DNA from 2 places in the Rhizobium sp. GCM10022189 genome. Region 2 is predicted to be linked to the other one. Evidence: predicted binding sites of a transcription regulator. Region 2 holds the regulator's gene; the other holds the start of a gene.
What was found. The regulator LexA, encoded in region 2, represses DNA repair genes until DNA is damaged. The targets are predictions, from matches to a motif close to TGTTCNNNNTGTGTTCNG.
Positions count from the first base shown of each region.

Region 1: the regulator LexA is predicted to act here: its motif matches at 2,477-2,494, upstream of ACFPWW_RS24995 (YifB family Mg chelatase-like AAA ATPase).

Region 1 covers NZ_JBHSOR010000049.1:794,590-798,800, forward strand. The annotation lists gene cysK (cysteine synthase A) at 1-694, shown strand, start outside; gene ACFPWW_RS24995 (YifB family Mg chelatase-like AAA ATPase) at 895-2,415, opposite strand; gene gshB (glutathione synthase) at 2,664-3,611, opposite strand; gene ACFPWW_RS25005 (cupin domain-containing protein) at 3,708-4,211, opposite strand, start outside.
Region 2 covers NZ_JBHSOR010000002.1:326,406-330,616, forward strand. The annotation lists gene eno (phosphopyruvate hydratase) at 1-97, opposite strand, end outside; gene kdsA (3-deoxy-8-phosphooctulonate synthase) at 239-1,084, opposite strand; gene ACFPWW_RS01785 (VOC family protein) at 1,081-1,968, opposite strand; gene lexA (transcriptional repressor LexA) at 2,166-2,891, shown strand; gene ACFPWW_RS01795 (ComEC/Rec2 family competence protein) at 2,872-4,211, opposite strand, start outside.

The DNA of each region.
Region 1 (4,211 bases), on a different contig from region 2:
CTTCGCGGCTGCCGCCAAGGGCTACAGGCTGATCCTCACCATGCCCGAGACGATGTCCGTCGAGCGCCGGAAGATGCTGGCGCTGCTCGGCGCCGAACTGGTGCTGACGGAAGGCGCCAAGGGCATGAAGGGCGCGATCGCCAAGGCCGAAGAACTTGCCGCCTCGCTTCCCGACGCCGTCATCCCGCAGCAGTTCGAAAACCCGGCCAATCCGGAAATCCACCGCAAGACGACGGCCGAGGAAATCTGGAACGACACGGACGGCAAGGTCGATATTTTCGTTGCCGGCATCGGCACGGGCGGCACGATCACCGGCGTCGGCCAGGTGCTGAAGAGCCGCAAGCCGGATATTCGGGTCGTTGCCGTCGAGCCGGCCGACTCGCCGGTCCTGTCGGGCGGCACGCCCGGCCCGCACAAGATCCAGGGTATCGGCGCCGGCTTTGCGCCGAAGATCCTCGACACCAGCATCTATGACGAGGTCGTCACCGTCAGCAATGACGAGGCCTTCCAGCAGGCCCGGCTGGTCGCCAGGCTCGAAGGCGTGCCGGTCGGCATTTCCTCTGGCGCTGCGCTGACGGCCGCAATCGAAGTGGGTCGCCGCCCGGAAAATGCCGGCAAGACCATCGTCGTCATTATTCCGTCCTTTGCGGAACGGTATCTCTCGACGGCGTTGTTTGAGGGGTTGGGAAGCTAAGCGAATAGCGAATAGCGAATAGCGAATAGCGAATAGCGAATAGCGAATAGCGAATAGCGAATAGCGAATAGCGAATAGCGAATAGCGAATAGCGAATAGCGAATAGCGAATAGCGAATAGCGAATAGCGAAAGGTGGATGTCCCGTCGGTGTCGGGCAAGCCTTTTCTATTCGCTATTCGCCACTCTCTATTCGCCTATATCACGCCGCTGCCGGCAGCCTTTCGCCGGCAACACGATAGGAGATCGCTTCTGCCAGATGAATACGGCCAACCGTATCCTTGCCATCGAGATCGGCGAGCGTACGGGCGACTTTCAGGACGCGGTGATAGCCACGCGCCGAGAACTTCATCTTGTCTGCGGCATCGCGCAGCAACTGCAATCCTGCCGCATCCGGCTCGGCGAATTTCTCGATCATCGAGGTGGAGCATCCGGCATTGGTGGAAACAGCCGCAGCACCTGCCGAAGCGTAACGCTCGCGCTGGATCGCACGGGCGCGGGCGACATCGGCGCTCGCCTCGGCCGCCGTCGGCCGGATGAGGTCGGCGGCGGAAACGGCCGGCACATCGATGCGGATATCGATGCGGTCCATCAGCGGTCCGGAAATGCGGGCCTGATAATCGCTCATGCAGCGCGGGCCGCGGGCGCAGGTGTGGCCGGGTTCGCCCGCCATGCCGCAGCGGCACGGGTTCATCGCCGCGACAAGCTGGATCCTCGCCGGATAGGAAACCCGGTGGTTGGCGCGCGCGATGACACATTCGCCGCTTTCCAGCGGCTGGCGCAAGGCATCGAGCACCTGCGGGGTAAATTCGGGAAACTCGTCAAGAAAAAGCACGCCGTGATGGGCAAGCGAAGCTTCGCCCGGGCGGGCGCGCAGGCCGCCGCCGATGAGGGCTGCCATGGTCGCCGAATGATGCGGCGTGCGGAAAGGCCGGCGGTCCGAGAGCTTGCCGCCCGAGAGCTGACCGGCAATCGAATGGATCATCGAAACTTCCAGCAGTTCGGCCGCCGAGAGCGGCGGCAGGATGGAAGGCAGCCTTGATGCCAGCATCGACTTGCCGGAACCGGGCGGCCCGACCATCAACAGGTTGTGGCCGCCGGCAGCGGCCACTTCCAGCGCCCGTTTGGCGCTTTCCTGCCCCTTGATTTCAGCGAGATCGGGAAGGTTTGCGGCGTTGGGACGGATGGACGGTTCCGGGCGCGACAGGATCTGCGTGCCACGGAAATGATTGGCCAGCGCGATCAGGCTGCGCGGCGCCAGGATATCGACCTCGGATCCCGCCCAGGCGGCTTCCGCGCCGCTTTCGGCCGGGCAGATCAGCCCTTTTCCGGTGGCATTGGCGCCGATAGCGGCCGGCAGGGCGCCGGCGATGGCGGCGATCGTGCCGTCGAGATTGAGTTCGCCGACGACGACGTAGTCGGCCAGGGCATCCGCCGGAATGGCGCCGAGCGCCGCCATCAGCCCGAGCGCGATGGGAAGATCGAAGTGGCTGCCCTCTTTGGGAAGGTCGGCAGGCGCAAGGTTGACCGTCACACGTTTTGCAGGCAGCGCCAGCCCCGAGGCGTGCAAGGCCGCCTGCACCCGCTCGCGGCTCTCCGCAACCGCCTTGTCCGGAAGGCCGACGATCTGCATCCCCATTTTGCCGGGGGCGACCATGACCTGGACCTCCACCGGGACACCTTCAATCCCCTGAAATGCAACCGTGCTGACGCGCGCGACCATGCCCCTGCCTCGTAATCTTCATGCCCCGCCTATGAAGGCGGTCACAATCTTGCACGGAATGCGGAATAAAACAAGAACGATAAGCGAACAGATTCAGCCTTCCGCTGCAATCGAATTGCGGCCGGTTGCAAAGTCGGAACGAAGGCGATCAAAGGCGGAACAGGCTGAGCATTTTCTTCGATCCCCGGACCGCGCAAATGCTCTCTCCCTGTTTCGGCCAAGCGCTACGGACGCTTGCCGGACCTGTCCTAGCCGCGTTTGCGCTCGATCGCATCCCACAGCAGGCTTGCGATATCCGCGCCGCCGAACTTCTTCACCTCGCGGATGCCGGTCGGCGAAGTGACGTTGATCTCGGTCATGTAATCGCCGATCACGTCGATGCCGACAAGCAGGAAGCCGCGTTCACGCAGGGCCGGACCGATGCGCTCGCAGATTTCCTTTTCGCGCGCCGTCAGTTCGGTCGGCTCGGCACGGCCGCCGACATGCATGTTGGAGCGGCTGTCATGCTCGGCCGGGACGCGATTGATGGCGCCGGCAAACTCCCCGTCGACGAGGATGATGCGCTTGTCGCCCTTGCGCACGTCGGGCAAATATTGCTGGGCGATGAAAGGTTCGCGGAAAAGCTGGCCGAACATTTCGAGCAGCGACGACAGGTTGCGGTCGTCCCTGGTGGAATGGAAGACGCCGGCGCCGCCGTTGCCGTAGAGCGGTTTCAGGATGATATCGCCCATCTCGTCGCGAAAGCGGCGGATTTCGCCGGGGTCCTTGGTGATCAGCGTCTTCGGCATCAGGTCGGAAAATTCGGTGACGAAGATCTTCTCCGGCGAGTTGCGCACCCAGGCCGGATCGTTGACGACGAGCGTCTTCGGATGGATGCGTTCCAGAAGATGAGTCGAGGTGATGTAGGCCATGTCGAAGGGCGGGTCCTGGCGCAAGAGGACGACATCCATCGTCGAGAGGTCGATGCGCTCCGGCGCGCCGAGCTCAAAATGGTCGCCCTTGACGTCGCGCAGCACCATCGGCTCCACGGACGCATAGAGCGTGCCGTCGCGAAAGCTCAGGCGCTCAGGTGTGTAATGGAAGAGCCTGTAGCCGCGCGCCTGCGCTTCGAGGCTCATGGCGAAGGTCGAATCGCCCGCGATATTGATGCCGGAGACATGGTCCATCTGGACCGCTACGTTCTTGATCTTGGCCATTTCCGTCCCTTGAGCTGATGCCGCCCAGATGTAGGTCGGTCAGGCCTCAAACGCAACGGCAATCAATGGCTTCCGGCATCTGCGCGGGCGCTATTTTCAGGCGGCGATGCCGGCGCTGCCGTTGCTGCCGTTGCTGCGCAAGAGGTTGCGCAGGCGGTAGGCGATGGCGAGCGGCTTCGGGAAGGGCTTGCGCAGGAAGGCAACCTTGCGGACGTAATTGTCCACCCGCCAGTTCGCCCAGGTGCCGCCGGCAAAGAAGGCGACATCGCCTGCCTGCAGCGTGCGCTCAAGGCCGTCCTCGGTCGTAACGTGCACCTCGCCTTCGAGGATCATGACCGTCTCGTCCCAGCCGAAACGCCAGCGGAATTCGCCTGCCGTGCAATCCCAGATCGCCGTGAGCGCTGCCTCGTCGTGGCCGCGGGAATGTTCTGCCGTGCGCGCCTGCGGATTGCCGCTGATGATCCAGTCCGGGTTGATGGGCGTCGACTTCAGCACCATGTCGTCGCTGGCGTGCGCGACGAACGTTTGACCTGTCGGTTTCAGCGCAGCATAAGGCACGGATCGCGCAGCCATTGCGACAGCGCTTGCGAGCATCATCTT
Region 2 (4,211 bases):
CCATGCTGCCGTCTTCGAGATAGACATCGACTTCGACGGTGGGATTGCCACGGCTATCGAGAATCTCGCGGGCGATGATATCGGTAATTGCAGTCATGGTTTTTTCCTGCTCGGTGGGTGGATAAATCGTTTGAAACCGTCTTAATCGAAGGTGCGCAAATTACAATGGCACTTTGCGACACCTTCGTCCTGCATGTCTGACCGTCGCTATAACACGATCATGTCAGGCTTTTGACTGTCAGCCCTTGGCGACCGCGTCCAAAGCGAGCAGCTTTTCCAGAAGCCGCGGCATATCCTTGAGATAGACCATGTTCGGGCCGTCGCAGGGCGCGTTGTCGGGATCCTGATGGGTCTCGATAAAGACGCCGGCAACGCCGACGGCAACGGCTGCGCGCGCCAGCGTCTCGACGAACTGCCGCTCGCCGCCCGAGGTTTCCCCCTGCCCGCCGGGCTGCTGGACCGAATGTGTGGCATCGAAGATGACAGGCGCGCCGGTTGCCGCCATGATCGGCAGCGAGCGCATGTCGGAAACCAGCGTGTTGTAGCCGAAGGAGGCGCCGCGCTCGCACAGAAGAACGTTCGGATTGCCGCTCTGGTTCAGCTTGCCGAGCACGTTCTTCATGTCCCAGGGGGCCAGGAACTGGCCTTTCTTGACGTTGATGACGCGGCCGGTCCTTGCCGCGGCCACCAGAAGATCCGTCTGGCGGGACAGGAAAGCCGGTATCTGAAGGACATCGACGACCTTGGCCACCTCGGCGCATTGTTCTTCCGTATGGATGTCCGTCAGAACCGGAATGCCGAGCTCTTTTTTCAGGTCGGCGAAGACCTCCAGCCCCTTCTCAAGGCCCACACCGCGCTTGCTCGACAGCGAGGAACGGTTCGCCTTGTCGAAGGACGTCTTGTAGACGAGCCCGATGCCGAGCTTGGCGCAGAGTTCCTTCAAGGTGCCGGCAACCATGAACGCGTGGTCGCGGCTTTCCAGTTCGCAAGCGCCGGCAATCAGCGACAGGCGTCCGGTATTGGAAAAAGTAACCTTGCCGGCGCCCTCGCCGACCGTCACCACGGAGTTCGTATTGGTGCTCATGATCTTTCCTCGAAGGCGAAGAGCGTGCCCTGCCCGGGCGCCGGCTTCACCAGAATTCGGTTGGCCTTGCGTGTGTATGTGACCCCGTTAGCAGCCAAATGCGCTTCTGTCACGGCCAGATCGCCGACGGCAAAGAGGATTGCCCGTCCACGCAGGCCGCGATCGGTATCGGGCGTCACCAGATCGTAATAGGCCTCCAGTCCTTCAGGTGTCATCAGGCTGATCTTCGCATTGGCGGTGGCAATCTGCAGCCCGAAGCCCGTGTCGTCAGCTGACACGACCCTTGCAACCGATCGGACGAAAACACCGAAGGCCTTCGGCTCCGGCGCAGCCAGGGCAATTTCGGCAATACCCGTGACACCATTGGCATGCGTCTCCAGTACGGCGCGATCGGCGGGCAACGGGTTCACGCGCTCGACGGCAAAGAGGAGGAAATCCGGCGCCCGGAGATCGGCGGCGAAGGCGAGCCGGAAGCCGGCAACACTTTCTGCGCCATCTGGCATTTTCACCGGACGCTCGAACTGCAGCAGGGAACCGGCGCTGATGCCGGCCTCGACGAATCGGGCATGTTCTCGCCTTGCATCGCCGGTGGCGAAGGCAATCGCGGAAAGGCCCTCGTCGCCGCAACGGAAGCGGAATGCCTGGTCACGGGCGGCAAAGACGTTGCCGCGACGCGCCGCCTGCTCGCTCTCTGCAACGCTCGCGACGCCCAAAGGCTCGAGATAGGTTTTGTCGGCAAAGAACACGCAGGCATTTTCCGTGCCGAAGGGATGGCGGGCATCGGGCGCGACCGTGAAACCCAGCTTGTCCAGCCTTTCGCGGGCAAGGTCGATATCCGTCACCGGCAAGACGAGATGATCGATCGGAAGCCTGTCTTTGCGCATCGGGTTCCCTCCAGCAATGACAAGGAGATGTGCTTCAGCAGGCCTTGCGAGGCAAGGGTGCGAAGGCGCAAGGGCCGCGAAAAATAAAATTCTCGACAGAATGAACAGAAGTTTTACGAAAATTTAGCCACTTGCGGAACACATATGGAACATATAGTGTCCGTTCTGGATTTGTTTCAAGACTGGGGTTACACGCCATGCTCACGCGCAAACAACAGGAACTCCTTCTTTTCATTCACGAAAGGATGAAGGAGTCAGGCGTTCCGCCGTCTTTCGACGAGATGAAGGACGCCCTGGATCTGGCCTCGAAATCCGGTATTCACCGGCTGATCACGGCACTCGAGGAACGCGGCTTCATTCGCCGGCTTCCGAACCGGGCGCGGGCGCTCGAAGTCATCAAACTGCCGGAAGCCTACAGCCCGAGCCTGCAACCCCGGCGCGGCTTTTCGCCGAGCGTCATCGAGGGCAGTCTCGGCAAGCCGCAGCCTGTGGCGCCTCCCGCCTCGGCCAAGCCGGCACCTGCCGCCGATAACGGCAATTCGGTCTCCGTTCCCGTCATGGGGCGCATCGCCGCCGGCGTGCCGATCTCGGCGATCCAGAACAATACGCATGACATCACGGTTCCGACCGATATGCTTGGCTCCGGCGAACATTATGCGCTGGAAGTTCGCGGCGATTCGATGATCGAAGCCGGCATTTTCGATGGCGACACGGTCATCATCCGCAATGGCAGCACGGCCAATCCCGGCGATATCGTCGTTGCACTCGTCGACGACGAGGAAGCGACGCTCAAGCGCTTCCGCCGCAAGGGCGCATCGATTGCGCTCGAGGCTGCAAACCCCGCCTACGAGACCCGCATTTTCCCGCCGGATCGCGTCAAGGTTCAGGGCAAGCTCGTCGGCCTCATTCGCCGCTATCACTGACCGGTGACAGGCCGGCGTCCGCGAATGCATTGCTTCGCCAGTCATAGGCGCGGTGACGCATCCAGGGGCGCTGCAACGTGTCGAATGTGGTGGTGGCCTCAACTCCGTTGGCAGTGAACCGAAGTTCGACGGAACCTGTCCTGCGCAACGTTTCGCCGGTCAAGAGCAGCGCGCCGGAGCGGCAGCGGTCGACGCGCAGCCGGACGGGGGTCACGACAATATCGGCCGTATCGCAGGCCGGCCCGAGATAGGCGGCATTGTCGATGACGGTCAGCCTCTTTCCGTTGGCGAGCGCGACGCTGCACCAGGCGCCCTTCAGGCAGGAGAAACGCGAGGGAGGGCCGGTGTCGGCCGCCTGTCTCATCGCCTCTCTGGCTTCATCCTGCTGATCCGGCGAAAGCTGCAACCGTTTGCCGTCAGGCGCGGCGGGCGCCTTGGCGGCTTGGAGCATTACCGGCTTGCGGTGCTCTTCGAGGGCAAGCGCCCGCTGCCATTGTTCGAAGATGAAGGCGGGCGGCTTCTCACGGTTTGAAGCCATCGCCTCTCCATCGACTATGGCAACAAGCCCGCCATCCTCTGAGATGGCGATATCGGGCGCCGCACCGGACGGGAGAACGGCCACAGCAAGCGTGGAGACCGCGACAATTGCCGTTCCCATGTGCCGCAGCCCCGTTCTGAGCAGCGTCAGCAGCAGAAAGCCGGAGACGGCTGTCGGGAAATACCAGCCGGGCAAGCGGCCGATATCTATATTGCCGCCCCACCCCGCGATCGCCTTGGCGATCGTGATCACCAGATCGAGCCCGAAGCCTGCCACCTGCCACAGCCAGCCGTCCAGGCCGAAGGGCATCAGCAGCATTGCCAGCATGCCCGCCGGCATGACGATGAAGGAAATGACCGGCATGGCCGCAAGATTTGCCGGCAGGCCATAGGCCGTCAGGCGGTGGAAATGCTCGATCGAAAACAGTGCCGTCGAGAAGCCGCCGATCAGCGACGTCAGGAAAACGCCGCCGAAGAAACTGCCAACCATGGAGATCGGCTTCATGATCGGCAGCCTGGCAAGAGCGTTCTCACGCATCGGCCGCCGCTTCCAGAGATCGTAGCCGGCGACAAGTGCGAGCGTGGCGGCAAAGGACATCTGGAAGCTTGGCCCCAGCACTTCCGATGGCGAGACAGCGAGGATCACGAGAGCGGACAGCGCCACGTTTCTAAGGCTGATCGATGGCCGGTCGAAGAAGACGGCGACCAGCATGATCGCCATCATGATGAAGGCGCGTTCGGCGGAGACGGCAAAACCCGAGATCAGATAGTAGGCGGTTACCG